Regions from separate parts of the Kitasatospora sp. NPDC059577 genome, predicted to be linked through region 2. Evidence: riboswitches for the same ligand, from Rfam matches in the RefSeq annotation. Region 2 holds a riboswitch; each other region holds the start of a gene.
What was found. Region 2 has a riboswitch for cobalamin ahead of ACFV0O_RS01545 (CoA-acylating methylmalonate-semialdehyde dehydrogenase). Riboswitches for the same ligand answer to the same signal wherever they lie in the genome.
Positions count from the first base shown of each region.

Region 1 (9,813 bases), on a different contig from region 2:
ACGAGCGGTACAAGTGGCGGCACGGTGCCGCGATCTCCATCGGCATGGTCTTCGCCGCCGAACTCGGCCGCCTGGCCGGGCGGTTGGACGACGAGACGGCCGACCGGCACCGCAGCGTGCTGGCCTCGGTCGGCCTGCCGCTGAGCTACCGGGCGGACGCCTGGCCGAAGCTGCTCGACGCGATGAAGATCGACAAGAAGTCGCGCGGCGACCTGATCCGCTTCATCGTCCTCGACGGCCTCGGCAAGACCTCCGTGCTGGAGGGCCCCGACCCGTCCCTGCTGGTCGCCGCCTACGCGGAGGTCTCGGCGTGACCCGGGTCATGGTGCTCAACGGCCCCAACCTGGGCCGGCTCGGCAGCCGCGAGCCGGACGTCTACGGCGCCACCTCCTACGCCGGCCTGGTCGAACGCTGCACCGCCCTCGGCAAGGAGTTCGGCTTCGAGGTCGAGGTGCACGAGACCAACTCCGAGCAGCAGATGGTGGAGTGGCTGCACGAGGCGGCCGACGGACAGGTGCCCGTGGTGATCAACCCGGGCGCGTTCACGCACTACTCGTACGCGATGCGCGACGCCGCCGCGCAGCGCACCGCGCCGCTGATCGAGGTGCACATCTCCAACCCGTACGCCCGGGAGACCTTCCGGCACACCTCGGTGATCGCGGCGGTGGCCTCCGGCACCGTCGCCGGCTTCGGGCTCGGCTCGTACGAGCTGGCGCTGCGGGCGCTCGCCGAGGGGCTCACCTCGCGCTGAGGACCGGGCCCGTCCCCGACGGGCCCGGACCCACGGCCCGGCTGCGGACTGTGCCCGCTGCCGGGCCGCCGTGTAGTGTCCCCGCTGAGAACGTGTCGGGAGGTGCCGTGACGCAGTACGCCGGAGGCGGGCAGGTCCCGCCGCGTCCCGCCGCTCCGCCGGTGCCTCCGGGGGGCGGTGCGGGAGCGGCCCCGTCGGGGGTGCCGGTTCCGCCGCCGCAGGTCCGGCCCGTGCCGACCGGTTCACCGGCTCCTGTGGCTCCCGTTGCTCCTGCGGCGCCCGTTGCTCCGGCGCCCGTTGCTCCTGCGGCGCCCGTGGCGCCCGCTGTGGTCGGGCCCGCGCCCGTGGTGCCCGCTGCAGTCGGGCCCGCGCAGGTGCTCGCGCCCGGGCCCGCCGCCGGTCCGGCCCCGACTCCCGTCACGGCCCAGGCCCAGGCCCAGGCCACGGTCCCGGTGCCCGTGCCGCTTGCCGCTCCGGTGCCCAGCGCACCGGTACCCGCCGGAGGGACCGGGCACTTCGTCCTGCCGTCCGGGACGCCCGTCCAGCTGCCCGCCCACCCGCCGCGGCAGCACGCGCCCACCGGGCCGATCGCCGTCCTGCTGATCGGTCCCGCCGGCGCCGGCAAGACCACCGTCGCCCGGTACTGGGCCGAGCGCCGGCCCACCCCGACCGCGCACATCAGCCTGGACGACGTACGGGAATGGGTGCAGTCCGGCTTCGCCAACCCGCAGTCCGGCTGGAACAACGCCTCCGAGGCGCAGTACCGGCTGGCCCGCCGCACCTGCGGCTTCGCCTGCCGCAACTACCTGGCCAACGGCATCTCCTGCATCATCGACGACGCCGTCTTCCCGGACCGTCCGGCGATCGGCCTCGGCGGCTGGAAGCGGCACATCGGCCCCGGCATGATCCCGGTCGTCCTGCTGCCCAGCCTGGACTCGGTGCTGGGCCGCAACGCCCGGCGCAGCGGGAACCGGCGCCTCGGCGACGAGGAAGTGGCGCGCATCCACGGGCGGATGGCCGGCTGGTACAACTCCGGGCTGCCGATCATCGACAACTCGTACCTGGACGTCGCCGGGACGGCCGCCGAGCTGGACCGTGTGATCCTGGCCCGGCTGACGGGCATGCCGGTCCGCTGACCCGGCCGACAGCCCCCGCCCGGCCGCCCCCCCCGTCACCCCCCGCCCCGCCTCCCCGTCGCCTGCCGACTCGGGCGGCCGCGGGCGTGTCGGTGCCGACTGCGATGATGGAGGCGTCCTCGGGCCCGCCCAGCGGCCCGTCCTGTCGAACCCGGGGAGCTGACGCCCGTGCCGGAAGGCCACATCATCCACCGCCTCGCCGCCGAGAACCGGAAGGCCTTCGGCGGACGCCCCGTCCGGGTCTCCAGCCCGCAGGGCCGGTTCGCCGACGAGGCCAAGGTGATCGACGGGCAGCTGCTCACCGGTGCCGAGGCGATCGGCAAGCACCTCTTCCTCGGCTTCGAGGAAGGCGCCTGGGTGCACGTCCACCTCGGGCTCTACGGAGGCTTCACCTTCGGCGCCGGCCCGGCGCCCGCGCCGGTCGGCCTGGTGCGGCTGCGACTGGAGGGCGAGGACGGCTACGCCGACCTGCGCGGTCCCAACACCTGCGCCCTCGTGGCCGACGACCGGAAGGCCGCGGTCGCGGCCCGCCTCGGCCCCGACCCGCTGCGCGCCGACGCCGACCCGGAGGCCGCCTGGCGCCGGATCGCGGCCAGCCGCACGACGGTCGCCGCGCTGCTGATGGACCAGAAGGTGCTCGCCGGGGTGGGCAACGTCTACCGGGCCGAGGTGCTGTTCCGCCACGGCATCGACCCGCACCGGGCCGGGCGCGACCTCACCCGGAAGGAATGGGACGCCGTCTGGTTCGACCTGGTCGCCCTGATGCACGAGGGCGTCGCGGTCGGCCGGATCGACACCGTCCGTCCCGAACACACCCCGGAGGCGATGGGGCGCCCGCCCCGCGTGGACGACCACGGTGGCGAGGTGTACGTCTACCGGCGGGCGGCGATGCCCTGCCACGTCTGCGGCACGGACGTGCGGACCGAGGAGCACGCCGCGCGCAACCTCTTCTGGTGCCCGACCTGCCAGGCAGCCTGAGACCCCGATCCGCCCTCCGGGCCGGAGCCCAGCCCGTAGGCTGGGGCCGACCGGCCGGAGGGAGCGGGCAGATGGAGCATCGGCGGGTGACCAACACCGTGTCAGGAACGGTGGGTGGCCACGTGGTGCAGGCCGACACCATCGGCTCGGTGCACCTCCACCAGGCCGAACCGCCGCCGAGGCCTCGTCAGGTCCGGCCCCCGCACGGGCCCTTCGTCAACCGGGAGCCGGAACTCGCCGCGCTGACCGCGGCGTCGGGCCGGGTCGAGGCCGGCGGGCTGGGGATCGTGGTGTTCACCGGGCTCGGCGGGGTCGGGAAGACCGAACTGATCGCCAAGTTCGCCGAGGAGCACCGGGCGCGCTTCCCGGGCGGGGACCTCTACGCGGACCTCCTGGCCTACCGGCACCAGGGCGGGGTGGACCTCCCCTCGCTGCTGGCCGGCTTCCTGCGCGCCCTCGGGACGGAGCCCCCGGCGGTGGAGGCGGAGCGATTCACGATGTTCCGCACGGTCACCGCCGAGCGCCGGTGCCTGTTCTTCCTGGACAACGTCGAGCACGCCGCCGAGGTGCGCGCCCTGCTCCCGTCGACCGGACTGGTGGTGGTCGCGAGCCGGCGGCGGCTGCCCGCGCTGCGCACCGACGGCGCCGAGGTGCGACAGCTCGGTCCGCTGAGCGCGACGGCCGGTGCCGATCTGGTCCGGGCCTGGCTGGGTTCCGGGCGGGGCACCGACGGGGAGTTGGCGGCGCTGGTCGAGCTGTGCGGCGGGCTGCCGCTGGCGCTGAACGCCGTCGGCAGCCAGCTGCTGGACCGCGACCACCTGCCGGTCGGCCGGGTGGTGGCCGAACTGCACGACCGGGAGGGCAGGTTGGCCATGCTGGACGACGAGGAGAACGACCTCGGCCCGACCTACGACCTGGTCCACGAGCGGTTGTCGCCGCACGGCCGGGCGCTCTACCGGCTGATCGGCGTGCACCCCGGCCCCTTCGTGTCGGCCGAGTCGGCGGGTGCGGCGGGTGTCGAGCGGGCCGGGGCGGCGCTGCAGGAACTGCGCGCCGTCCACCTGCTCGACGAGGTGATGGACGACGACGTCGAAACGCGCTTCCGCGCCCACGACGTGGTGCGGCTGCACGCCTACGGCCGTACCCGGGAGCTGCCCGGCCGGACGGAACTCCTCGCCCGGGTGGTGGCCTACTACCGGGGCCGGGCCGCACTGGCCGACCGGGCGATGGGGGCCAGGCTGCGACTGCAGGAGGAGAGCGGCGAGGAGCTGCCCGGGTTCGCCTCCGGCGCGGCCGCCCTGGAGTGGCTGCACGCCGAACGGGCCAACCTGCGCGCCGTGGTGGAGGAGGCCGCCCGGCAGCGGTGGCACGGCGAGGTGTGGCGGCTCTGTGAGTCGCTCTGGCCGCTGTACCACGGCCGCAAGCTCTACGAGGACTGGATCGCCACCCACCGGCTCGGCGTCGAGTCGGCCCAGTGGGACAACCAGCCGGCCGCCGTGGTCCGGATGCGCAACCAGCTCGCCCGCGCCCACTTCGAGCGCAAGGAGTACCGGCTCGCCGCCGAGCAGTTGGCGCTGGCCGCGGAGCAGCTGCCGCTGGTGGCGGACCGCCGCGTGGTGGGCGTACTGCACGAGACGGACGGCCTGCTGTGCCTGGCCGACGGCCGCCCCGGCGACGCGGTGGAGCGGTTCACGCTGGCCCTGGCGGAGAACCGGGGCGACGACCACGGTGAGATCGTCCAGAGCTACAACCTGGCACAGGCGCTGATCGCCGACGGCCGCGCCCCGGAGGCGCTGGACGTCCTGGACCGCGCCGGCGCGCGGGCCGCGGACACCGACGACCACGACATGCTGATGAAACTGCCGCTGGTCCGCGCCCGGGCCCACCGCGCGCTGGGGCGACCGGACCTCGCCGTCGTGCACGCCGGTGACTGCGCCCGGCGGGCCGGGGAGCGGAGCCAGTACGTGAAGGAGGCGCAGGCGCACACCCTGTTGGTGGCCCTGGCGGAGGAGCTGGGCGATGCCGAGTTGGCCGGGCGCAGCCGGGCCCGGCTGCGGGAACTGGCGGGTCAGCTCTAGGGTCCGTCCTCACACCGCGACTGCGGGGCGACGCTCCCCGGCCTTCGGCTTGCGACGCACGCACCCCAACGCCGCCCGGCCGCCCTCCGGGCGGACGACGGGAGCGTGACGACGGGAGTGAGCGGACGGGAGCGTGCGGACGGACCCTAGGGAGGCGGGCCCTGGGGCGCGGTGCTGAACGAGAGCCGGGTGCGGTGCTCGCCGGTGCGGACGGTGAGTCCCTGTCGGGGGAGTTCGGCCGGGTCGCCGCCGTCGGCGAGCCAGCAGGCCACGGCGGAGCCGAGCAGCAGCGGGTCGATGCCCGGGTCGGGGCCGCCCCAGTCCGGTTCGGCGCGGGCCTCCAGCAGCAGACCGCTGCGCAGCCGGAGCAGGTGCCGGGCCGGGCCGAGCGCGGCCACCGCGACGGCGAGGCCGGGGAGTTCCGCGGCCGAGTCGGCGAGCCAGCGGGGAGCGGGGAGTTCGGCGTGGACCTCGGTGCGGGCCAGCACCTCCGCGGTGTAGCGCAGGGCGTCGCCCGGGTGTTCGTCGGTGAGCGCGTGGAAGCCGCGCGGGGTGTGGTCGGCCGGGTCGACGGGGTAGCGCCGCAGACTGACCTCGGTGCCCTCGCTCCCGCCCTCGACGTCGTACGCGGTGGGTCCGTCGGTGGTGCCGGGGTGCGGGACGGGCTTGGGGTAGGGCGGCAGGAGCGGTTCGTCCCCGGGTTCGTCCAGGTGCTCCAGGAAGGAGTAGAGCAGGGGGCGCAGCAGCGCGGCGGACCGGCCGCGCCGGCTCAGCGAGCGGTCGGTGAGCGGGCGCAGGGTGTCCGGGTCTTGCTCCCGCAGGGCCCGGGCGAGTTGGGCGGCGAGGTCGCCGTCGGGGTCGAGCACGGGGGCGGTCTGGCCGAAGGCGTAGCCGGGGGAGCGCGGGTCGAGTTCGGCGGCGCCGGTGGCGACGAGCACGGTGGGTCGTTCCAGCGCGGCGCCGTAGACGGATACCGAGCCGTGGTCGCCGATCAGGCAGTCGGCGGCGACCAGCGCGGCCTGCCAGCCCTGGTGCGGCGGGATCAGCCGCAGGCCCATCCGGCGGGCGGTGTCGAGCAGCGCCTCGGGGTCGTGCCGGCTCCAGATGTTGGGGTGCAGGACGACGGCGACCGTGTACTCGTCGGCGGGCAGCCGGCGGACCAGCCGCTGGGGCAGGTCGGGGCGGCGGCCGAATAACGAGTGCTCGCTCCAGGTGGAGTTGACGACGACGAGCCGTCGGCCGTCGACGGCGCCGAGCGCGGCCCGGTAGGCGTCCCGGGAGCGCAGGCTGCGCAGCATCCGGTCGAGGCACGGGTCGCCGACGACCCGGGCGACGTCCAGCGCTTCGGGGCAGGAGGTCCGCAGGCGGTCCAGCTGTTCGGGGTGGGAGAGGCCGAGGACGTCCACGAACACCTCTCCGCCGTGGGTGAGTTCGTTGCGCGAGAGGCCTGCGGAGCTGGTCGTGTCGCCGGTGGACTCGGTCACCAGGCGGTTGTAGCCGGCGCCGTGCGGGAGGACGACGAGCCGGGCGTCCAGGTGGTGCATGGAGGAGTGGACGGCGCAGGCGACGGCGAGGTCGAAGTGGTGCCGGAGGGCGTCCTGCCAGTCGAGCACGGTGAAGCCGGGCAGGCCGTGCAGGTAGTCGTCCAGGGCGCGGTCGGCGAAGGCGGAGCCGGGGTTGACGGTGAAGTACCGGGCGATGCCGTCCGGGTTGAGGAGGGTGAGGACGTCGAGGACGCGGGTGGCGGAGGTGAGGGTGCGGGCGACCGCCAGCACGCGTGCCCTGACCGGTCGGGTGTTCCAGCGGTCGGCGGGCCAGGCGTGGGGGTGGGACGGCACACCATGATCGTACTCATCCGGTGGCCCGGCCCGACGGCTGTTCCCCGAGTGTCGGTCAGCCCGCGGCGGCGGTGGGCTCGTGGTGCTCGCCGGCGGCGCATTCGTCGAGGAGGGGGCGCATGTCCTCGTCCACGAGCCGGTAGCGCACCACGCGGCCGTCCTTGTCGCCGGTGACGACGCCGGCCGTGCGGAGCAGCCGCAGGGCCTGGGAGACGGCGGGGTCGCGCATGCCGGTGGCGACCGCGAGGTCGGTGACGGCGAGCGGGCCGGCCCGGTGCAGGGCGAGCAGCAGGGCGAGCCGTCCGGGGTCGGCGAGCAGGGAGAAGCGCTCGGCCCAGGACCGGACGTGCGCGGTGTCGCCGATCGCGGCGATGGCCTCGCAGACCCGGTGCCCGTCGATGGTGCGGTGGCCCGCGCGGTCGGCCGGTACGAGATGCATGCGGACATTCTTGCAGGCGGGGGCCTGTGATCCTGGACACCTGCGCAGGTGCGCAGCCTTGCATGGGTCGGGGCGCGACCCCTACGGTGTAGCCCGCCGTGGTGCTCGGGAAGACCGGTGACGGACCCTCAGGGGTCCCAGTCCGGAGCGGCCCTCGCCACTGTGATCGGGTGAGTTCCTTCGTCCTCGACGGAATTCGGTCCGTGTCCACGAAGCCACTGGGTGCCTCGCGCACTCGGGAAGGCGGACCCGGATGTCCCGTAAGCCAGGAGACCGGCCACGGCACTTCACGAAGTGATTCCACGAGGTGTTGGAGCGTGATCCTGAGATGACCCTGCCCGAAACCGCCGCGGCGGACGCGAAAGCGGCGCCGTCCGTGTTGCCCGCCTTCCGGTGGAAACGCGAGGACACCGTCCGTACGGCCGGGTTGATGGGGGTGATCCTGGCCATGCACGTGGTGGCCTTCGGGACGCTCGTGTTCCTGGTGGCGCCCGAGCGGTACGCGGTCGGCACCCAGGTCTTCGGGGTGGGCCTGGGCATCACCGCGTACACCCTCGGGATGCGGCACGCGTTCGACGCCGACCACATCGCGGTGATCGACAACACCACCCGCAAGCTGATGGCGGACGGCAAGCGGCCGGTCTCGGTGGGATTCTGGTTCGCGCTGGGGCACTCCTCGATGGTGGTCATCATGGCCGCCCTGGTGGCGGGCGGCGCCCAGCTGGCGAACACGCTGATGGACGACGAGTCGACCACCCACAAGTGGCTCGGCGTGGTCGGGACGACCACCTCCGGGGTGTTCCTCTACCTGATCGGCGCGCTCAACCTGGCGGCGCTGCTCGGCATCGTCAAGGTGTTCCGCGCGATGCGGGCCGGGCAGTACGACGAGGCGGAGCTGGAGGCGCACCTCGACTCCCGCGGCTTCATGGCCCGGGTGCTGAACCGGGCGACCCGTTCGATCACCCGCCCCGGGCAGATGTTCCCGGTCGGCATGGTGCTGGGCCTGGGCTTCGACACCGCCACCGAGGTCACCCTGATGGTGATGGCGGGTTCGGGCGCGGCCGCCGGGCTGCCCTGGTACGCGATCGTCTGCCTGCCGCTGCTGTTCGCGGCCGGGATGAGCCTGTTCGACACCCTGGACGGGACGTTCATGAACTTCGCGTACCAGTGGGCCTTCTCCAACCCGGTGCGGAAGGTGTACTACAACCTGACCATCACGGGGCTGTCGATCGCGGTGGCCTTCATCATCGGCACCATCGAGCTGGTCGGCGTGCTGCACGAGAAGTTCGACCTGACCGACCCGGTGAGCGGCTGGATCGCGGAGATCTCGCTGGACAACGTCGGCTACGCGATCGCGGGGCTGTTCGTGGTGGTCTGGGCGGTGGCGATCGGGTACTGGAAGCTCGCCAAGGTCGAGAAGCGCTGGACGCCGCAGGAGCAGTGAGCCCAGGGGCCCACCGCGCGGTGCCGAACGGCGCCTCCCCACTCGGGGAGGCGCCGTTCGTGCGTGCGGGGTCAGCGCTCCTCGCGGAAGTCGACGTACCGGCCCGCGACCGGGTCGTACTTGCGCAGGACCATCCGGTCCGGATCGTTGCGGCGGTTCTTGCGGGTCACGTACGTGAAGCCGGTGCCGGCGGTGGAGCGGAGCTTGATGACGGGGCGCAGTTCGCTGCGGGCCACGGGTGTCCTCCTGGGTCCGGGGTGTTCGGTCGAGACCGTACACCGAAATGGAAGTCATTTTCATCTGGTGTAGCGTTTGCGCCGTCCCGATCATTCCCGGACGCCAGGGAGCACCCATGTCCGCCCACTGCCGGCTCACCGGCCGCCGGCCCGGCTTCGGCAACGCGATCTCGCACTCGCACCGCCGCACCCGCCGCCGCTTCGACCCCAACGTCCAGCGCAAGCGCTACTGGCTGCCCGGTGAGGGCCGGTACGTGCGGCTCACGCTGAGCGCCAAGGGCATCCGCACCGTCGACACGATCGGCATCGAAGCCGCCGTCGCCCGGATCCGGGCCCGGGGGGAGAGGGTCTGATGGCCGAGCAGAGCAAGATCGCCAAGAACGAGCAGCGGCGCGCCGTCGTCGACCGGTACGCCGAACGCCGGGCCGAGCTCAAGCGGATCATCGCCCACCCCGGCGCCGACCCGGCCGAGCGCGCCGCCGCGCGGGCCGAACTCGCCCGCCGGCCGCGCGACGCCGGCCCGACCCGGGTCCGCAACCGCGACGCCGTGGACGGCCGCCCCCGCGGCTACCTGCGCGCCTTCGGCCTCTCCCGGGTCAACCTGCGCGCGCACGCCCACGCCGGCCACCTGCCGGGCGTCCGGAAGGCGAGCCGGTGAGCCCGGTGGACGCCCCGGAGCGGATCAAGCTGCCCGTGGTCGTCGTCGCCGGGCTGCACGCCGAGGAACGACGCGCGGCCGTCGACGAGCTGACCGCGGACGCGGTGGAGGCGGTGGTGCTGCGGCACGACCTGCGGGACGCCTCGCTCGGCCTCGTCCACCGGGAACTGCGCGACGCCCGGGGGGTGTTCGACGCGGACGACGTGCCGTTGACGAACGACTGCCCGTGCTGCGCCCTGCGCGAGGACCTGCTGC
Region 1 covers NZ_JBHWBZ010000007.1:58,639-68,451, forward strand. Annotated here, with positions in the region: gene aroB (3-dehydroquinate synthase) at 1-314, shown strand, start outside; gene aroQ (type II 3-dehydroquinate dehydratase) at 323-751, shown strand; gene ACFV0O_RS09145 (AAA family ATPase) at 913-1,887, shown strand; gene ACFV0O_RS09150 (Fpg/Nei family DNA glycosylase) at 2,056-2,865, shown strand; gene ACFV0O_RS09155 (AAA family ATPase) at 2,952-4,943, shown strand; gene ACFV0O_RS09160 (hypothetical protein) at 5,090-6,781, opposite strand; gene ACFV0O_RS09165 (ArsR/SmtB family transcription factor) at 6,837-7,220, opposite strand; cobalamin riboswitch at 7,303-7,517, shown strand; gene ACFV0O_RS09170 (HoxN/HupN/NixA family nickel/cobalt transporter) at 7,549-8,664, shown strand; gene rpmG (50S ribosomal protein L33) at 8,736-8,900, opposite strand; gene rpmB (50S ribosomal protein L28) at 9,017-9,253, shown strand; gene rpsN (30S ribosomal protein S14) at 9,253-9,558, shown strand; gene ACFV0O_RS09190 (CobW family GTP-binding protein) at 9,555-9,813, shown strand, end outside.
Region 1: another riboswitch for cobalamin. It lies ahead of ACFV0O_RS09170 (HoxN/HupN/NixA family nickel/cobalt transporter); the one in region 2 lies ahead of ACFV0O_RS01545 (CoA-acylating methylmalonate-semialdehyde dehydrogenase).

Region 2 (9,813 bases):
CGACGGCGTGCGGAGCGGTGCCGCCTCCCGCCGCGACGTGCGCGGCCGGCAGACCGGGCCGCCCACCGGCCGCCACCAGCGCCCTGGGCGTGCCCGCCATGCCCGCCATGCCCTTCGGCATGCCCGCCATGTTCGGCATGCCGTGCATCCCCGCCATCGACGAGACCGGCGACGGGCCGACCGGCCCGGCAGCCGTCGGCGTCCGCCGCCCGCACCGCGCGGCGTGGAAGAGCAGGTGCAGACCGCCCTGGCCCGCGACCAGCCCGCCGACGATCGCCCGCAGCGAGCGCTCCCGCCGCGCCGCGAACACGGCCACGGCACCGACGAGCGCCCAACCGAGCAGCAAGGCCCCCGCCGGCACCGCACCACCCGACGCGACCCCGTGCCCGGCGGCGGCCAGCACGACGCAGACCGTCGCGAAGGGCAGGGCCCGCACGACGCGAAGGTCGAGCGCGGCGGCCCGCACGGGCACGGGCGCGGACGTGGTGTCGGTTCTCGGGGCAGACATGGCCGGGACATCATGACACCGGTCCGTTCCCGCCGTGACGCGTTCCCCCGTGATTCCCGGCCGACCCACCGCTTCCGGCCACCGCCGCGGCGAGGTCATCCGTTCAGTTCGCACCGATGGGCCCGCGAGGCGGTGCAGCCGTCCTGGTTCACGGCTTCGTGCGGACGACGATGACGTGGATGCCGGGTCCCGGGGTTTCGGTGTTCCCCGCGGTGTCGGTGGCGGTGGAGGTCGCGCGGTAGATGCCGAGGCCGGAGGGCGGCCGCACTCGCCAGGTGCAGTCGTGGTGCGCGGTGTCGGTGCAGGTGAGGTCCGCCCGCTGGACCAGTGTCGGTCCGGGGACCTGCGAGGTGAAGGTGAGGTCGACGTGGTCGACGCCCGAGCCGGTGTCGGTGGCGGTGCCGGTGATGTACTGGTCGTCGTGGGGTCCGCCGGCGGGGACGGCGACGAAGATCGCCTCGGGCGCGGTGGTGAACGTGGAGACGGGTGGGGTCCGGTCGAGTCTGACGGTGAGGGTCTTGTCCGTCTCGGCGTTACCGGCGTGGTCGGTGGCGTGGAAGGTGACGACGGTTTCGCCTTCCTGGTCGATCTTCAGGTTGACGGTGTCGCCGGGGACGGTGGTGAGTGGCGTCGCCTGGGCGCCCGTCGTGCTGTAGGTGATGCCCGCCACTGCGCTGAGGTCGTCGGTGGCGGTGAGGGTGACGGTGCCGTCCGCGTTGATCCAGCCGGCCGGGTTGGGGTTCGGGCTGATGGTGGCCGTGGTGACCGGTGGTGTCCGGTCGATGCGGACCGGAAGGGTCTTGGTGTCCTCGATGTTCTGCGCCCGGTCGATGGAGCGGTACGACAGGACGTGGCTGCCCGGGGTGTTGAGGAGGATCGGGCCCGCATAACCCGTCCAGCCGTTCCCGTCGATGTCGTACTCGGTCCTGGCCGTGCCGCTGATGTCGTCGGTCGCGCCGAGGGTGACGGTGACGTCGGTGTTGTTCCACCCGGCGTCGTTCGGGGGCGGATCGGCGGTGGCGGTGGTGACCGGGGCAGTGGTGTCCGGCGGTTGCATCAGCCGGGCCACGTTGTCGTCGAATTCGCGGACCGCCTCCGGCTCCGGGAGCGGCGGCATGCCGGGATGGCCGATCGCTCCGCCGGTCAGCTTCAGATGCGCCCAGTCGTCGTATCCGGCGAGCGAGGTCATCGCGCCGTCGCCGTCGACGTCGGCGGGGACGGGCACCTGGTCGACGTTGCCGTCGCAGTTCCAGTCGACCCAGTTGAGGCTGGTCGAGGTGGTGACGTACTTCTTGACCGCTGCGCAGTAACGACGGATGCCGTAGGGCACGGTTCCGGTGGGAGGAACGGTGTTCTCGTCCAGCCGGTTCTCGTCGAGGCCGGTCGCCACCCGCGAGTAGTCGATGTACGTGGTGGGCCCGCTCGTCATCCCCGACCCGTACGAGTAGTTCATCACGCTGAAGTACTGCGGTTTGAAGTTGACGGCGTCCCCTCCGCCGTGATCCAGGCTCAGATTGTGGCCGAGTTCGTGCATGAGGATGCCGGCTTGATCGTCCTCGGTGCCGACGTGGTGCGGCTGGTTGCCGAGTGCGAGGACGAAATCGCTGGCGCCGCGGGGAGCGTAACCGTTCCAACTGCTGCCGGGGGCGAGCAGGTGAGCGGAGAGCGCGTAGTGGAACACCGGCGAACGGCCGGCACTGACGAAGCCACCGGGGGCCGTCTTGATCTTGTAGAAGTCGTCCCACACGTAGTTGCACGCGTCATTGTCCGGGTCCGGGTTGCTCGGATTCGGGCAATCGCCTTTGAACGTGCCGAGGTTGTCGACCTCGGCGACCTGCCGTGCCCGGCTCAGGGCTCCCCAGGTCCGGCCGGTGGAGAAGTCGAGGATGCTGTCCGGGCCGGCGTCGACGTGCAGGTTGATGCCCGGTCCGGGGGCTCCTCGACGCTGGTAGGGCGCGTTGGCGAAGGCGTCGACCACCCTCTTGATCGCCTGGGCGGACAGCTGGTGGCTGTGGACGTTGCCGGGAGTGTCGTCCGCCATCCAGTCGAGGTGGACGAAGATGTCGGGCCGGTTCACGTCGGCGCCCATGCCTGGCAGGTCGATGTGCTTCATCGGGCTGCCGTCCCCCGGATCGATGTCGACGCCGTGGAGCTTCCAGTCGTCGGGGATGCCGTCGCACATCCGTGAGTTGCAGTCGAAGGCGTAGTTGACGGTGGTGTGGTCGCCGTCCCCGCCGTCGCGGGAGAGCGCGTAGCCGTTCGGGACCGTCTCGTCGTAGCTCTGCCCGCCGACGGCTGCGTTGTCCCAGTGCAGGCGCAGGTTGGGGCCCTTGTCGTTGTCGATCCGGTAGAAGGCCGAGCCCTCGGTGCCCGTTCCGGCCCCGCAGGACACCGACTTCCAGAGCGCCACCTTGCCCGGCTCGATCCGGGCCGGTGGCTCGGTCTCCCAGCACCCGTGCTGGAGGTAGTGGTCGGTCAGGATCAGCGGGAGGTCGCTGTTGTTGGTCAGGACCACCGAGGTGCTGCGGAAGTCCGCCGCGACAAGGGCGGAGGCCGGCGCCGGGTGGAAGCCCATGCCCGTTCCTGTCAGTACCAGGCCGAGGACGGCCAGGGTTCGGCCTGCTCGCGCTCGCCAGGAGCGTGGGCGCCTGCCGCGATCGAACCTCATGAGTCTCATGTCTCCGTGTTTCTGTCGCCGTGTCCGCTCCGCCCCACGCGCTCACCTTCCGGCGGACACCGGCCCCGGGCACCCGGACGGGGACCGAACGGGGGCGGAAGACAAGCCTTCGGTCCGGATCGGTTCACGCGGTCGGGCGATCGGGGAGCCACTGCCGTCGGCGTTTCGAGACGGTTCGGTCCGGCCGGGTGACGGCGGAGGTGGCGTCTCCCGCGCGGCTGGGCGCGGGCGGCCGGGCGGCCGGGCGGCCGGGCGGCCGGGCAGGTGGGCGGGCGCGGCGCGCGGCCGGGGCTCTGGACTTACTAGGACGTCCAACTATATGGTCGAGGGCAGGTCCGCGGTGTCAGGGAAGCCGGTGTGAGTCCGGCACGGTCCCGCCACTGTGACCGGGGAGTTCGTCCTCGCAGGTAGACGGCCACTGGCAGCCAGCCGGGAAGGCCCGGGGGCGGGCGTGGATCCGGGAGTCAGGATACCGGCCGCGGGTGGTTCGTGTTTTCCACGAGGATGGAGACGACACGCATGACTCGGGCTGCTGATCCGTACGGGTGCCGACGAGGCTCCCGTGCCGCTGCCGTGCTGCCGACCGTCAGGGCGCCCCGCTTCTGACGGTCCGTCAACTGCCGTACACCGTGCCGGCGCACAACCGTGCGCGCGGTCGCCGGTGTCGGCGGTGCCCCCTCCATTCCTCCTCTCCCCACCCATGTCGAGAGAAGGAACCGATGGTCCGTGAACTGACGCACTTCGTCGCCGGCAAGCGCACACCCGGCTCGTCCGGGCGGTACGGCGACGTGTACGACCCCAACACCGGCCGGGTGCAGGCCCGGGTGCCGTTGGCCGACCGCGCCGAGGTCGAGGCGGTGATCGCCGACGCCGCGCAGGCCCAGCCCGCGTGGGCGGCCTGGAACCCGCAGCGGCGGGCGCGGGTGCTGCTGCGCTTCCTGCAGCTCGTCGAGCGGGAGAAGGAGGAGCTGGCCCGGCTGCTCTCCGCCGAGCACGGCAAGACGGTGGCCGACGCCCACGGTGACCTCCAACGCGGTCTGGAGGTGGTGGAGTTCGCCGCCGGGATCCCGCACCTGCTGAAGGGCGAGTTCAGCGACAACGCCGGCACCGGCATCGACGTGTACTCGATGCGCCAGCCGCTCGGCGTGGTCGCCGGCATCACGCCGTTCAACTTCCCGGCGATGATCCCGCTGTGGAAGGCGGCGCCCGCGCTGGCCTGCGGCAACGCCTTCGTCCTCAAGCCCTCCGAGCGGGACCCGTCGGTGCCGCTGCGCCTCGCCGAACTGTTCCTGGAGGCCGGGCTGCCGCCGGGCGTGCTCAACGTGGTCAACGGTGGCAAGGAAGCCGTGGACACCCTGCTGGAGGATCCACGGGTGCAGGCCGTCGGCTTCGTCGGTTCCACGCCGATCGCCCAGTACGTGTACGCGACGGCCGCCGCGCACGGCAAACGGGCGCAGTGCTTCGGCGGCGCCAAGAACCACATGATCGTGATGCCGGACGCCGACCTCGACCAGGCCGCCGACGCGCTGGTCGGCGCCGGGTACGGCTCGGCCGGGGAGCGCTGCATGGCGATCTCGGTGGCCGTCCCGGTGGGGGAGGAGACCGCGGACGCCCTGGTGGCGAAGCTGGTCGAGCGGATCACCGCGCTCAGGGTCGGCCGCTCGGACGACCCGGCGGCGGACTTCGGCCCGCTGGTCGGCGCCGACGCGCTCGACCGGGTCCGCGGCTACCTGGACCTCGGGGTCGAGGAGGGCGCCGAACTCGTCGTGGACGGACGGGACTTCCGCCTGGAGAGCCACGAGGACGGCTACTTCCTCGGTGCCTCGCTGTTCGACCGGGTGACGCCGGACATGCGGATCTACCGGGAGGAGATCTTCGGCCCGGTGCTGACCGTGGTGCGTGCCGCGGACTACGAGGAGGCGCTGCGGCTGCCCAGCGAGCACGAGTTCGGCAACGGCGTGGCCATCTACACCCGGGACGGCGACACCGCCCGGGACTTCGCCCGCCGGGTGAACACCGGCATGGTCGGGGTCAACGTGCCGATCCCGGTGCCGATCGCCTACCACACCTTCGGCGGCTGGAAGCGCTCCGGCTTCGGCGACCTCAACCAGCACGGCCCGGACGCGATCCGCTTCTACACCCGCACCCGCACCGTCACCTCGCGCTGGCCCTCCGGGGTCAAGGAGGGCGCGAGCTTCACGATGCCGACGATGGGATGAGCGCGATGCACGACCTCACCGAGGACCAGCGCGCCGTCGCCGAGACCACCCGGGCCTTCGCCCGGGAGCACCTGGCGCCGAACGCGGTCGAGTGGGACCAGGCCAAGCACTTCCCGCTGGACGTGCTGCGCAAGGCCGCCGACCTGGGCCTGGCCGGCGTGTACGTCCGGGAGGAGTCCGGCGGCTCCGGACTCACCCGCGCCGACGGCGTGCTCGTGTTCGAGGCGCTGGCGACCGGCTGCCCGTCGATCGCCGCCTACCTGTCCATCCACAACATGGTCGCCTGGATGGTCGACCGCTACGGCGACGACGTCCAGCGCGGCCGGTGGCTGACGGGTCTCTGCTCGATGGGGACCCCCGCCAGCTACTGCCTGACCGAACCCGGTGCCGGCTCCGACGCGGCCGCGATCACCACCCGGGCCGTGCGCGACGGCGACCACTGGGTGCTGGACGGCGTCAAGCAGTTCATCTCCGGGGCCGGGGCCGCCGAGGTCTACCTGGTGATGGCCCGTACCGGAGGGCCGGGGCCCGGCGGGGTGTCCGCGTTCGTCGTCGAACGGGACGACCCCGGGGTCTCCTTCGGGCCGAACGAGCGGAAGATGGGCTGGAACGCCCAGCCGACCCGCCAGGTGCTGCTGGACGGGGTCCGGCTGCCCGCCGACCGCCTGCTCGGCGGCGAGGGCGAGGGCTTCCGGATCGCCATGACCGGGCTCAACGGCGGCCGCCTCGGCATCGCCGCCTGCTCCCTCGGCGGCGCGCAGGACGCGCTGCAGCGGGCCACCGGCTACCTCGCGGACCGCGAGGCGTTCGGCACCCGGCTGCTGCACGCCCAGGCCCTGCAGTTCCGACTCGCCGACATGGCAACGGAGTTGGAGGCCGCCCGGGCACTGCTGTGGCGGGCCGCCGGCGCGCTGGACCGGGGCGACCCCCGGGCGCCGCAGCTGTGCGCGATGGCCAAGCGCTACGCCACCGACACCGGCTTCGAGGTGGCCAACCAGGCCCTCCAGCTGCACGGCGGTTACGGCTACCTGGCCGACTACGGCATCGAGAAGATCGTCCGCGACCTGCGGGTGCACCAGATCCTGGAAGGGACCAACGAGATCATGCGCGTCATCGTCGCCCGCGGCCTGACCGGAGCCGCGTGATGGCCGGCACCGACCTCGACGAGGTCATCCTCCAGCGCGAGGGCCGGGCCGGACTGATCGTCCTCAACCGGCCGGCTGCCCTGAACGCCCTCACCCACGGCATGGTGCGGACGATCTCCGACGCCCTGGACACCTGGGAGGACGACGACCGGGTCGACACCGTCGTCGTCACCGGCGCCGGCGACCGGGCCTTCTGCGCGGGCGGCGACATCGTCGCCATCCACCGCGCCGCCACCGGCGGCGACCCGGGCGCCGTCGAGGAGTTCTGGCGCGACGAGTACCGCCTCAACGCCCGGATCGCCCGCTACCCCAAGCCCTACGTCGCGCTCATGAGCGGCATCGTGATGGGCGGCGGCGTCGGCGTCTCCGCCCACGGGAACGTCCGGATCGTCACCGAGAGCACGCGCGTCGCCATGCCCGAGGCCGGCATCGGCTTCGTCCCGGACGTGGGCGGCACCTACCTGCTCGCCCTCGCACCGGGCGAGCTGGGCACCCACCTCGCCCTCACCGCGGGCTCCGTGGGCGCCGGCGACGCGCTGCTGTGCGGCCTCGCCGACCACTTCCTGCCCGCCGAGCGGCTGCCCGCCCTGCTGGACGACCTCGCCGAACTGCCCGTCCACGACGCCCTCGAACGGCACGTCGAGCCCGCGCCGACCGGTTCGCTGGCCGACCAACGCGGGTGGATCGACGCCTGCTACGCGGCCGGTACGGTCGAGGAGATCCTGGACCGGCTGCGCGCCAGCGGCGAACCCGAGGCGAAGAAGGCCGTCGACCGGATCACCGCCAACTCCCCGACCGCGGTGAAGGCGACGCTGACGGCGCTGCGCCGGGCCCGCGCCCTCGGCCCGCTGGAGGCCGTCCTGGACCAGGAGTACCGCACCTCCTGCGCGGCGCTCTCCACAGCGGACCTCGCCGAGGGGATCCGGGCCCAGGTGATCGACAAGGACCGTTCGCCACAGTGGAGCCCGGCCACCCTGGGCGCCGTCGAACCCGCCGCCGTGGCCCGCTACTTCGCGCCGCGCGGCGCGGGGGAGCTCGGCCTCGCCACCACCACACCCCTGGAGCGCTGGTGACCGCCACCCGGAGCATCGGATTCATCGGACTGGGCACCATGGGCGGCCCGATGGCCGCCAACCTGGTCAGGGCCGGGCACCGGGTGACCGGTTACGACCTCGCGGCCCCGGCCCGGGAGCAAGCCGCAGCGCAGGGAGTGATGATCGCGGTCTCCGCCGCCGAAGCGGTCGGCGATGCCGACGTGGTGCTCACCATGCTGCCGACCGGACGCCATGTCCTCGACTCCTACGGTGAGTTGACCGAGGCGGCATCCGGTGCGCTGTTCATCGACTGCTCCACCATCGCGGTCGGGGACGCCCGGGTGGCCGCCGACCTCGCCCGGGTCGCCGGGCACCGGGCCGTCGATGCCCCGGTCTCCGGCGGTGTGGCGGGGGCCGAAGCGGCAAGCCTGACCTTCATGGTCGGTGCCGATGACACCGACTTCGCCGAGGCCGAACCGGTGCTCGCGGCCATGGGCCGCCGGGTGGTCCACTGCGGAGCGTCCGGAGCCGGGCAGGCCGCCAAGATCTGCAACAACATGATCCTCGGCGTCTCCATGATCGCGGTCAGCGAGGCCTTCGTCCTGGGGGAGAGCCTCGGTCTCAGCCACCAGGTGCTCTACGACGTGGCCTCCACCGCTTCCGGCCAGTGCTGGGCATTGACCGGCAACTGCCCGGTGCCCGGCCCGGTCCCGACCAGCCCGGCCAACCGCGACTACGCGGCCGGGTTCGCCGCCGCGCTGATGGCCAAGGACCTCGGGCTCGCCGCCGACGCGGCCGCCGCCTCCGCCGTTCCGGCGGAGCTGGGCCGACGGGCATCCGAGTTGTTCGCCGCCTTCGCCCAGGACGGGGCCGGCGGTCTGGACTTCTCGGCCATCATCACCACCCTCAGGAAGGACACCGCATGACGTACGAGACGATCCTGGTCGAACGCCGGGGCCGGGTCGGGCTGATCACGCTCGACCGCCCGAAGGCACTGAACGCGCTCAACACCCTCCTGATGAACGAAGTCGTCTCCGCGGCAACGGAGTTCGACCGGGACCCGGACATCGGCTGCCTGGTGGTCACCGGTTCGGAGAAGGCCTTCGCGGCCGGCGCCGACATCAAGGAGATGCAGTCCCTCGGCTTCGTCGACGCCTACCTCGGCGACTGGTTCGCCGCCTGGGACCGCTTCGCCGCCCTGCGCAAGCCCGTCGTCGCCGCCGTCGCCGGCTATGCACTGGGTGGCGGCTGCGAGCTGGCGATGATGTGCGACGTCCTGCTGGCGGCGGACACCGCGAAGTTCGGGCAGCCGGAGATCAAGCTCGGCGTCATCCCCGGCATCGGCGGCTCGCAGCGCCTCACCCGGGCGGTCGGCAAGGCGAAGGCGATGGAGCTGTGCCTGACCGGCCGGATGATGGGCGCCGAGGAGGCCGAGCGGGCCGGCCTGGTCTCCCGCATCGTCCCCGCCGACCGGCTGCTCGCCGAGGCCCTGGCCACCGCCGAGACCGTCGCCGCGATGTCCACCCCCGCGGCGATCATGCTCAAGGAGAGCGTCAACCGCTCGTACGAGACCACCCTCGCCGAGGGCGTCCGCTTCGAACGGCGGCTGTTCCACGCGGCCTTCGCGACCGCGGACCAGAAGGAGGGCATGGCGGCCTTCGCCGAGAAGCGGCCGCCGTCCTTCACCCACCGCTGACGGACGACGGGTCGCGGGGCGAGGAGCTGACGGACGACGAACGACGCGGACCTGCGGCGGGGCCGCGGCAGTGAGCTGCCGCGGCCCCACCGTCCCGACGGTCAGGACACGTTGAGGGCGGTGTCGTCGATGACGAAGCTCGTCTGGAGGGAGCTGTCCTCGGTGCCGGTGAACTTCACGGTGACGTTCTGCCCGGCGTAGGCGGACAGGTCGAAGGTGCGCAGCTGGTAGCCGGCGGCGGCGTCCACGTTGGAGTAGGTCTTCAGCGTGGTGCCGTTCACCGAGACGGTCAGTTTGTCGTACGCGGTGCTGCCCGACTCGGCGGTGTCGATGTGCAGGTAGAAGCTGAGGGCGGCCTTGCAGCCGGCCGGCACCGCCACGGTCTGGGCGAGCGTGTCGGTGTGGGTACTGCCGTAGCCGTCGAGCCAGGCCTTCCAGCTGCCGCCGTGGGCGGCCTGGCCGGAGCTGTTGTCGACGACGCCGGAGCTGGCCGTCCACGGGGCGGCGCTGCCGGTCTCGAAACCGGGGTTGCCG
Region 2 covers NZ_JBHWBZ010000001.1:319,342-329,154, forward strand. Annotated here, with positions in the region: gene ACFV0O_RS01535 (hypothetical protein) at 1-508, opposite strand, end outside; gene ACFV0O_RS01540 (OmpL47-type beta-barrel domain-containing protein) at 657-3,083, opposite strand; cobalamin riboswitch at 3,489-3,681, shown strand; gene ACFV0O_RS01545 (CoA-acylating methylmalonate-semialdehyde dehydrogenase) at 3,905-5,404, shown strand; gene ACFV0O_RS01550 (acyl-CoA dehydrogenase family protein) at 5,401-6,549, shown strand; gene ACFV0O_RS01555 (enoyl-CoA hydratase/isomerase family protein) at 6,549-7,622, shown strand; gene mmsB (3-hydroxyisobutyrate dehydrogenase) at 7,619-8,509, shown strand; gene ACFV0O_RS01565 (enoyl-CoA hydratase) at 8,506-9,279, shown strand; gene ACFV0O_RS01570 (putative Ig domain-containing protein) at 9,381-9,813, opposite strand, start outside.

Region 3 (9,813 bases), on a different contig from region 2:
CGGAGGCGGGAGCGGGGCATCACGGTCGCGCGGATTCCGAGACGTCACGTCGAGCAGTCTTCCCCTTGTACCGGCCTTCTGTCACATCCGGTTGTCCGTACGACCGGAGGAGCGGCGGCGGCACCTCCGCAAGATCGGGCAACAGAGGCAAACCGCCTGGCCGGAAACGTGTGGCCTGCCCATGCCAGGTGAGCCGCGCCGGTCGCTGGTCCCGTTCGAGTGACTACGGAACGTGAGGGACCGACCGACCGGTCGGGGAAAATGTGTGCCCCTGGCTGGACGTCCGCCGCCGACGGCACCACCGGCGCCGTCGGCGTCCGGCGGGACTGTCCAGCCCGGATCCGGACGGATGGCGGGCGGGCCGGGCCGATCCCGGCGAGCAGGAAGTCGACCGGTCCGACTTCCGGCTCCCGGCCGGGGCGGGCCCGGGCCCGCGGCCCGCGGCGGCCGTCAGAGGAGAGGGGTCAGCCAGCGGCGGAGGAGTTCCGTGTACCGGTCGGGGTCGGAGTTCCAGAGGGTGCCGTGGTCGGCGCCGGGGAAGGGCTGGAGGCCGACCACGTCCGGGCGGGCGGCGGCGAGGCGTTCGGCGCTGCGGAACGGGGACACCCGGTCGGCGGGGCTGTGCAGGACGAGCGTGGGGACGCGCAGGTCGGCGCCCTCCGCGATGCGGGAGAAGTCGGCGAGGTCGACGCCGGTGCGGCCCTCGGCGGCGAGGGCCCCGAGCCCGGCGGCGGCGCCCCGGAAGCCCAGGCGCTCGGCGTCCCGGCGGGCGGTCGCCGACAGGTCGAGCACCGGCGAGTCGAGGATCAGGCCGCTGATGGCGTGCGCCCAGGCCGAACGGGCCGCGGTCTGCAGGACCGTCGTCGCGCCGACGGACCAGCCGTAGAGGATCACCCGGCCCGCGCCGCTGTCGAGCGCCAGCCGTACCGCCGCCTCGACGTCGCGCCACTCGGTCTCGCCGAAGTGGCTGTACCCGTCCGGCGAGGCGGGCGCGCCGGCGTCGCCGCGGTAGGTGACGGCGAGGGCGGGCAGCCCGAGGCGGTCCAGGACGGGCAGCACCGGCAGGGTCTGCTGGCGGTCGGCCTCCGGGCCGTGCACCAGGATCACCCAGGTGCCGCGCTTGCCGTCGAGGTGCCAGACGGGGAGCGGGCCGAGCTCGCCGTCCGCGGTGGTCTCCGTGTAGGCGAGGCCGAGGGCCCGCATCGGGTCGCCGAGGTGGACGCGGGGCGTGAAGCGGACCTCGGTGCCGGGGACGAGGGTGCCCCGGTCCGCGCGGACCAGCCGCCGGGTGACGCCCGCCCCGTCGCTGTGCAGGACCTCCTCGACCACCGCGTGCCCGTCGTCGCCCCACTCCACGGCCCACCGGCCGGGCTGCCGGCTCTCGGGGCTGCCGGTGAAGGTGATCCGCCCGGCGCCGAGGCTCCGGACGAGGAGCGGCCCGGACTCCTGAACGGTGGTCACCGGGCGGACCATCCGCTCGGAGGCCCGGCGGCCGACCACCAGCACGGCAGCGCCGGCTCCGACGGCGGCGGCCGCCACGACGGCGGCGGTTCCCCAGCGCATATCGTTCCCCGCTCTGTTGCTCTCGCTGTTGCTCTCGGGCCGGACGGTGCTCGTACACCAGTCCACCGGGGCCCCGCCCGCCCGGCCACCGGGCTGGGCCGTCCGGGTCACTCGGGCACGGGCCGGAGCGGGTCGGGGAGTCAGGGGGCGGGGAGTCAGCGGGTCAGGGGGTTCGAGAGGGGCGGGGGATTCCAGAGGGGCGGGGGGGTTCCAGAGGGGCCGGGATTTCCGGAGGGGCCGGGAGTCAGAGCGCGTCGGCGTCGAGGAGGCGCCAGAAGCGGGACGCGAGGGCGTCGATCGCGGGGGGCGGCGCGGCGCGGGCGCCGGCGCCCCAGTGGGAGGGGACGTGGTGCTCCTGGTGGAGGGCCTCGACGGCGTCGGCCAGGGTCTCGGCGGGAGCCGGGACGATGCGGGCGAGGGCGCGCAGGTGGGGCTGCCAGCGGCCGGTGACGCACTGGCGGAGCAGGTGGTCGAGGGCCTCCTCGCGGCCGGTGGCCCGGACGAGGTCGGGCAGGCCCAGGCCGAGGACCTCGGCGAGGGACCGGGTCTGCTCCTCGTCGCCGTCCCAGTGACCGGTCAGTTCGGCCTCCCGGTAGGCGTCGAGGGTGGTGCCGGTGCGGTCCGCGACGGCGGCCTGGCCGAGTTCGCGGGCCAGCCGGTGGTCCCGCAGCCGGACCGGGCGGCCGTCCATCAGCTGGGCGGCCCGGCACCACAGGGCGCGGGCGAGGGCGATGAACTCGCCCTCACCGGGACGCAGCTCGCCGCTCTCCCAGGCGAGGACGTGGGCGGGCAGCAGCCGGACGCCGTGCGCGGCCATGCCCTCGGCGACCTGCTCGGGGGTCAGGCCGAGACCGGCCCGGTGGGCGCGGGCGGCCGAGGGCGAGAACGGCACCGGGGGCGGGGCGGCGGGGGGCTTTCTGCGACGCATGCCACCGAACGGTAGGGGCGGACCGGGGCGAGGCCCCAGCACCCGAACGCACGAAGCGACCGGTCCCGGGGGCCCGCCGCGCTGGGCGATCCCACAGGCTGTCAGCCGGTGTCCCGTGTGACCAACCCCTCCGTGACCTCGGTTGACTCCCGGTTCGGCCGCGTGATGGGATCCTGGGGCCAATCGGAGGCATGGAGAGGAAGCCGGTGCGAGTCCGGCGCGGTCCCGCCACTGTCACCGGGGAGCACGCTCGGAATCATCGCCACGGCGGGCCGTCAGAAGCCGCTGGAAGGCCCCGGGGGTGCGTCCGACCCGGAAGCCAGGAGACTCTCGCCCCCGCTACGTCGATCCAGGGCGCGGACCCTGAGTGAGGACACGCACGCGATGCAGGCTGCCCCGCCCCGCCGCACTCCGAGCTGCCGTCCCGGGCACGGCCTTCCGGCGCAGGGGGTTCACGCGACCGGCCTTCCGGCGCAGGGTGTTCACGCGACCGGCCTCCTCGCACGCGCTCTTCCGATACCCGGCCTTCCGACGTGCAGCCGATGACCCGCCGCCCCCTGACCGGTCGTCCGCTCGCCCGCGCCGCCCTGTTCGCGCTGGGCGCCGTCGCGGGCTACGCCGCCGACGCCCGCTACGGCGACCCGCGCCGGGGCCACCCGGTGGCCGTGTTCGGCAGTGCCGCGACCCGGCTGGAGCGGCGCCTGTGGCGCGACGACCGGGCCGCCGGGGCCGGGTACACGGCGCTGTGCGTGGGCGCGGTCGCGGCGGGCACGCTCGCCCTGGACCGTACGGTGGGCCGACGCCCGACGGGCCGGGCGGCCCTCGCGGCGGCCGCCACCTGGACGGTGCTCGGCGGCACCTCGCTGACCCGGGAGGCCCGCGCCATCGGCCGCTCGCTGAAGGCCGGCGACCTGCGGGCCGCACGGGAGCGGCTGCCGCACCTGTGCGGGCGGGACCCGAGCGCGCTCGACGAGCAGCAGATCGCCCGCGCGGTGGTCGAGTCGGTGGCCGAGAACACCGCCGACGCCGTGGTGAACGCGCTGACCTGGGGCGCCCTCGCGGGCACGCCCGGGCTGCTGGCCTTCCGGGCGGTGAACACCCTGGACGCCATGGTGGGCCACCGCTCGCCGCGGCACGCCCGGTTCGGCTGGGCCTCGGCCCGGCTGGACGACGTGGCCGGCTGGCCGGGCGCCCGGCTGACCGCGCTGCTGACGGTGGCCGCCGCCCCGCAGCCCCGGACGGCCTGGCAGGTCTGGCGCCGCGACGGCTCCGCGCACCCGAGCCCGAACGCGGGCCAGGCCGAGTCGGCGTTCGCCGGCGCGGTGGGCGTCCGGCTGGGCGGCACACTGCAGTACGGCGAGCGGGTGGAGCACCGGCCGGTGCTGGGCGCGGAGCTGCGCCCGGTGACGGTGGACGACATCGAGCGGGCCTGCGCGCTCTCGCGGCGGGTGGGCGCGCTGGCGCTGGGTACGACGGTCGCGGGGCACGTCCTGCTGCGCGCGCTCCTGGGGAAGAGGGGAAGGGCATGACGAACGCGCTGCTGGTCGCGGGGACGACCTCGGACGCGGGCAAGAGCGTGGTGACGGCCGGCATCTGCCGCTGGCTGGCCCGCCAGGGCGTGCGGGTCGCGCCGTTCAAGGCGCAGAACATGTCGCTGAACTCCTTCGTCACCGCCGACGGTGCCGAGATCGGCCGCGCCCAGGCGATGCAGGCGCAGGCCGCCCGGGTGGAGCCGGAGGCGGCGATGAACCCGGTGCTGCTGAAGCCCGGCGCGGACGGCCGCAGCCAGGTGGTGCTGCTGGGCCGGCCGGTCGCCGAGGTCGGCGCGCTGGACTACCGCGAGCGCAAGCCCGTCCTGCTGGAGCGCGCCCTGGAGTGCCTCGCCGATCTGCGCCGCCGCTACGAGGTGGTGGTCTGCGAAGGCGCCGGTTCGCCTGCCGAGATCAACCTGCGCGACCGCGACATCGCCAACATGGGCCTGGCGACGGCCGCCGGGCTGCCCGTGGTGGTGGTCGGGGACATCGACCGGGGCGGCGTGTTCGCGGCGATGTACGGGACGCTGGCGCTGCTGTCGGCGGAGGACCAGCGGCACGTGGCCGGCTGGTTCGTCAACAAGTTCCGCGGCGACGCGCGGCTGCTGGCACCCGGGCTGGAGATGCTGCACGAGCTGACCGGCCGTCCGGTGCTGGGCACCCTGCCGATGCTGCCCGGCCTGTGGCTGGACGCCGAGGACTCGCTGGACCTGTCGACGGTGGTGGACCGGGTGGACGGGCGCGGCCCGCTCGGCGCGGACGTGCTGCGGGTCGCCGTGGTGCGCTTCCCCCGGCTGTCCAACTTCACCGACCTGGACGCGCTGGCGCAGGAGCCGGGCGTGCTGGTCCGCTGGGCGACCAGGCCGGAGGAACTGGCCGACGCCGATCTGGTGGTGCTGCCCGGCACCCGGGCCACCGTGGCGGACCTCGCCTGGCTGCGCGAGCGCGGCCTGGAGCCGGCGCTGAAGGCGCGGGCGGCGGCCGGACTGCCCGTCCTCGGGGTGTGCGGCGGCTACCAGATGCTGGCGCGCGGGATCGTCGACGAGGTGGAGTCCAAGGCGGGTGCCGTCGACGGGCTCGGCCTGCTGCCGACGTACGTGCGGTTCGGCGTCGAGAAGGTGCTGGCGCGGCCGGTCGGCGAGGCGTACGGGCACCGGGTCGAAGGCTACGAGATCCACCACGGCGTGGTCGCGGTCGAGGGGGGCGTCGCCTTCCTGGACGGCTGCCGGGTGGGCTCGGTCTGGGGCACGACCTGGCACGGCGCGCTGGAGAACGACGGCTTCCGCCGCGAACTCCTGCGCGAGGTCGCCGCGTTGGCGGGCCGGGCGTTCGTCCCGGCGCCGGACACCTCCTTCGCCGCGGCGCGCGAGGCCCGGCTGGACCGGCTGGGCGACCTGATCGAGGAACACGCGGACACCGACGCGCTGTGGAAGCTGATCGAGGGCGGGGTGCCGGCGGCCGGATCGCTGCCGTTCCTGGCGCCCGGGGCACCTGGGAGTGACGCATGAGCCGGGTACGACCGCAGAACCGGGCACGACAGGAGTGGGGTACGGCATGAGTGACGTCCGCTATCCGTTCACCGCGATCGTCGGCATGGCCGACCTGCGGCTCGGGCTGCTGCTGAACGCGGTCTCCCCCGCCGTGGGCGGCGTGCTGGTGCGTGGTGAGAAGGGCACCGCGAAGTCGACCATGGTGCGCGCGCTGGCCGGCCTGCTGCCGTCCATCGCCGCCGTGACCGGCTGCCGCTTCGCCTGCGACCCGTCCGCGCCCGACCCGCAGTGCCCGGACGGGCCGCACGCGGACGCCGGCAGCCACGAACGGCTCGCCCAGCTGGTCGAGTTGCCGGTCGGCGTGGCCGAGGACCGGATCGTCGGCTCGCTCGACCTGGAGCGCGCGCTGGCCGAGGGCGTCAAGGCGTACGAGCCCGGGCTGCTCGCCAAGGCGCACCGCGGCGTGCTCTACATCGACGAGGTGAACCTCCTCCAGGACCACGTGGTGGACCTGCTGCTGGACGCCGCCGCGATGGGCCGTTCGTACGTCGAGCGCGAGGGCGTGTCGGTGCGGCACGCGGCCCGGTTCCTGCTGGTCGGCACGATGAACCCGGAGGAGGGCGAGCTGCGGCCGCAGCTGCTCGACCGGTTCGGCCTGACCGTCGAGATCGCCGCCACCCGCGACCCGGCCGAGCGCGCCGACGTGGTCCGGCGCCGCCTCGCCTACGACGCGGACCCGGCCGGGTTCGCCGCGCGGTTCGCCGAGGAGGAGACGGCACTCGCCGAACGCATCACCGCCGCACGGGAACTGCTGCCCGAGGTCGCACTGACCGATGTGGCGCTGCGTCAGATCACCGCCGTGTGCGCCGCGTTCGAGGTGGACGGCCTGCGCGCGGACATCGTGATGGCCCGCACGGCCGTCGCGCTCGCCGCCTGGGACGGTCGCACCGAGGTGCTGGAGGAGGACGTCCGCCAGGCTGCCCGGCTCGCGCTGCCGCACCGGCGCCGTCGCAACCCCTTCGACGCGCCGGGACTGGACGAGGAACAGCTGGACCGGACCCTGGAGGAACACTCCCAGGCGGACGACCCGGAGCCCGAGGACGACGGCCCGGGCCCGGACGGCGGACCGGACGACGGCCCGGGCCCCGAGGGCGGCCCGGACGGCGGCGGACCGGACGGCGGCGGGGCTCCCGAGCCGTCCGACGGCGGCGCCCCCGAGGCGTCGGACGCGCCGGAAGCGTCCTCGACGGACGGGGACGACCGGCCACAGCAGCCCGTCCCGGCCCAACACCCCTCCCCCGCGCGGGAGTCGACGCCCGTCGCGGCCGGCGACCCGTACCGGACCAAGCTGTTCACCGTCCGCGGCACCGGTCACGGCGCCCAGGGCCGCCGATCCCCCGCCGAGACCACCGGCGGGCACACCGTCCGGGCCCGCCGCCCGCAGGGCGCGCTCGGCCGGCTGCACCTGACCGCGACTCTGCAGGCCGCCGCGCCGCACCAGGTGGCGCGCGGGCGCAGCGGCCGGGCACTGGTGCTGAAGAAGGACGACTTCCGCGAACAGGTCCGCCAGGGACGGGAGTCCAACCTGGTGCTGTTCGTGGTCGACGCCTCGGGGTCGATGGCCGCCCGGCAGCGGATGACCGCCGTCAAGGGCGCCGTGCTGTCCCTGCTGATGGACGCCTACCAGCGCCGCGACAAGATCGGCATGATCACCTTCCGCGGCGCCGGCGCCGAGCTGGCACTGCCCCCCACCTCCTCCGTGGAGGTCGGCGCGGCCCGGCTGGAGACCCTGCCCACCGGCGGCCGGACCCCGCTGGCCGAAGGGCTGCTGCGCGCCCACGAGGTACTGCGGGTCGAACGGCTGCGCGACCCGAACCGCCGCCCGCTGCTGGTCGTGGTGACCGACGGCCGGGCCACCGGCGGGCGCGACGCGCTCGCCCGCTCGCACCGCGCGGCCGCCCTGTTCGCGGCGCAGGGCACGGCGAGCGTGGTGCTGGACTGCGAGTCCGGCCCGGTCCGGCTCGGCCTGGCCCGCACCCTGGCCGGGCAGCTCGGCGGCACCGCCGTCAGCCTGGACGAACTGCGCGCCGAGGGCGTGGCCTCGCTCGTCCGCGAGAACCGCGGGGACAACCGCCCCGCGGCCGTCCGCGCCACCCGCGCGACCACCCTGCGAAAGGCGGCCTGACCCATGCCCAAGGGCGTCCCCGAGAGCGTTCCCGACGACGGCCTGACCACCCGCCAGCGCCGCACGCTGCCGATCACCGCCGTGCACACCGGCCCCGGCAAGGGCAAGTCCACCGCCGCGTTCGGCATGGCCCTGCGGGCCTGGAACCAGGGCTGGCCGGTCGGGGTGTTCCAGTTCGTGAAGTCCGCCAAGTGGAAGGTCGGCGAGGAGAACGCGCTGCGCGTGCTCGGCGCCTCCGGCGAGGGCGGCACCGTCGACTGGCACAAGATGGGATCCGGCTGGTCCTGGATCCAGCGCTCCGCCGAGCAGGAGATGTCCAGCGAGGAAGCCGCCAAGGAGGGCTGGGAGCAGGTCAAGCGCGACCTCGCCGCCGAGACCTACCGCTTCTACGTGCTCGACGAGTTCACCTACCCGATGCACTGGGGGTGGGTCGACCCGGACGAGGTGGTGGCCGTGCTCGCGGACCGCCCGGGCAGCCAGCACGTCGTCATCACCGGCCGGTACGCGCCCGAGGCACTGACCGGCTTCGCCGACCTGGTCACCGAGATGACCAAGGTGAAGCACCCCATGGACGCCGGCCGCAAGGGCCAGCGCGGCATCGAGTGGTAGACCGTTGAGCACCGTCCCCCGCCTCGTCGTCGCCGCGCCCTCCTCCGGCGCCGGCAAGACCACCGTCGCCACCGGCCTGATCGCGGCGCTCACCGCACGCGGACTGGAGGTGTCCCCGCACAAGGTCGGCCCGGACTACATCGACCCGGGCTACCACGCGCTCGCCGCCGGGCGCCCCGGCCGCAACCTGGACGCCTTCATGTGCGGCCCCGAACGGATCGCGCCGCTGTTCCTGCACGGCGCCGCCGGGGCCGACGTCGCGGTGGTCGAGGGCGTCATGGGCCTGTTCGACGGGGCCTCCGGGCGCGGGGAGCTGGCGTCCACCGCGCACGTCGCCAAGCTGCTGCGGGCGCCCGTGGTGCTGGTCGTCGACGGCTCCTCGCAGTCCCGCTCGGTGGCCGCGCTGGTGCACGGCTTCGCCTCCTGGGACCCACAGGTGCGGCTGGCCGGGGTGATCCTCAACCGGGTCGCCTCCGACCGCCACGAGCACCTGCTGCGCGAGGCCCTGGAGGAGGGCTCCGGAGTGCCGGTGCTGGGCGCGCTGCGCCGCTCGGCGGCGGTCGCGACGCCGTCCCGCCACCTCGGACTGATCCCGGCGGTGGAGCGCTCGGCGGCGGCGCTGAAGGCGGTCGCCGACATGGGCGAGCTGGTCGGCTCCTCCGTCGATCTGGACGCACTGCTCGAACTCGCCCGCACGGCACCCCCGTTGGAGGCCGAACCGTGGGACCCGACGGCCGAGGTCGGCCCGGTCGCCGGGCGCCCGCGGATCGCGGTGGCGGGCGGCGCGGCATTCTCCTTCTCGTACGCCGAGAACGCCGAACTGCTCGGCGCGGCAGGGGCGGAGGTCGTCCCGTTCGACCCGTTGCACGCCACCGCGCTGCCGGAGCGGACCGCCGGACTGGTCATCGGCGGCGGCTTCCCGGAGCTGTACGTACGGGAGTTGAGCGGCAACACCGGACTGCGCTCGGCAATCGCCTCGTTCGCCGCCTCGGGCGGGCCGATCGCCGCCGAATGCGCCGGACTGCTCTACCTCGGACGGGAGTTGGACGGCCTGCCGATGTGCGGAGTCCTCGACACCGACGCCCGGATGACCGAACGCCTCACCCTCGGCTACCGGGAGGCCGTCGCCCTGCACGACTCGCCGCTCGCGGTGGCCGGCACCCGGGTGCGCGGACACGAGTTCCACCGGACGGTCTGCGAACCGGGCGCGGGCGAACACCCCGCGTGGGGCTGGCGCCTGCCCACCGGGCCGCGCACGGAGGGCTTCGCCGGCGGCAACGTGCACGCCTCCTACCTGCACCTGCACTGGGCGGGGGCACCGGCACTGGCGGAGTCCTTCGCCGCCGCGGCGGCGGCCCACCAGAGCACTCCGTAAGATGCGCGCATGCATGTGATCGTCCTCAACGGCGGCTCCAGCTCCGGCAAGTCGGGCATCGCCCGCCACCTCCAGGAGCTGCTGCCGCAGCCGTGGCTGCACCTCGGTGCGGACACCATGGTCGACGCGCT
Region 3 covers NZ_JBHWBZ010000018.1:55,439-65,251, reverse strand. Annotated here, with positions in the region: gene ACFV0O_RS16925 (alpha/beta hydrolase family protein) at 451-1,563, opposite strand; gene ACFV0O_RS16920 (XRE family transcriptional regulator) at 1,808-2,491, opposite strand; cobalamin riboswitch at 2,687-2,821, shown strand; gene ACFV0O_RS16915 (cobalamin biosynthesis protein) at 3,034-4,020, shown strand; gene ACFV0O_RS16910 (cobyric acid synthase) at 4,017-5,531, shown strand; gene ACFV0O_RS16905 (putative cobaltochelatase) at 5,578-7,698, shown strand; gene cobO (cob(I)yrinic acid a,c-diamide adenosyltransferase) at 7,702-8,307, shown strand; gene ACFV0O_RS16895 (cobyrinate a,c-diamide synthase) at 8,312-9,682, shown strand; gene cpt (chloramphenicol phosphotransferase CPT) at 9,692-9,813, shown strand, end outside.
Region 3: another riboswitch for cobalamin. It lies ahead of ACFV0O_RS16915 (cobalamin biosynthesis protein); the one in region 2 lies ahead of ACFV0O_RS01545 (CoA-acylating methylmalonate-semialdehyde dehydrogenase).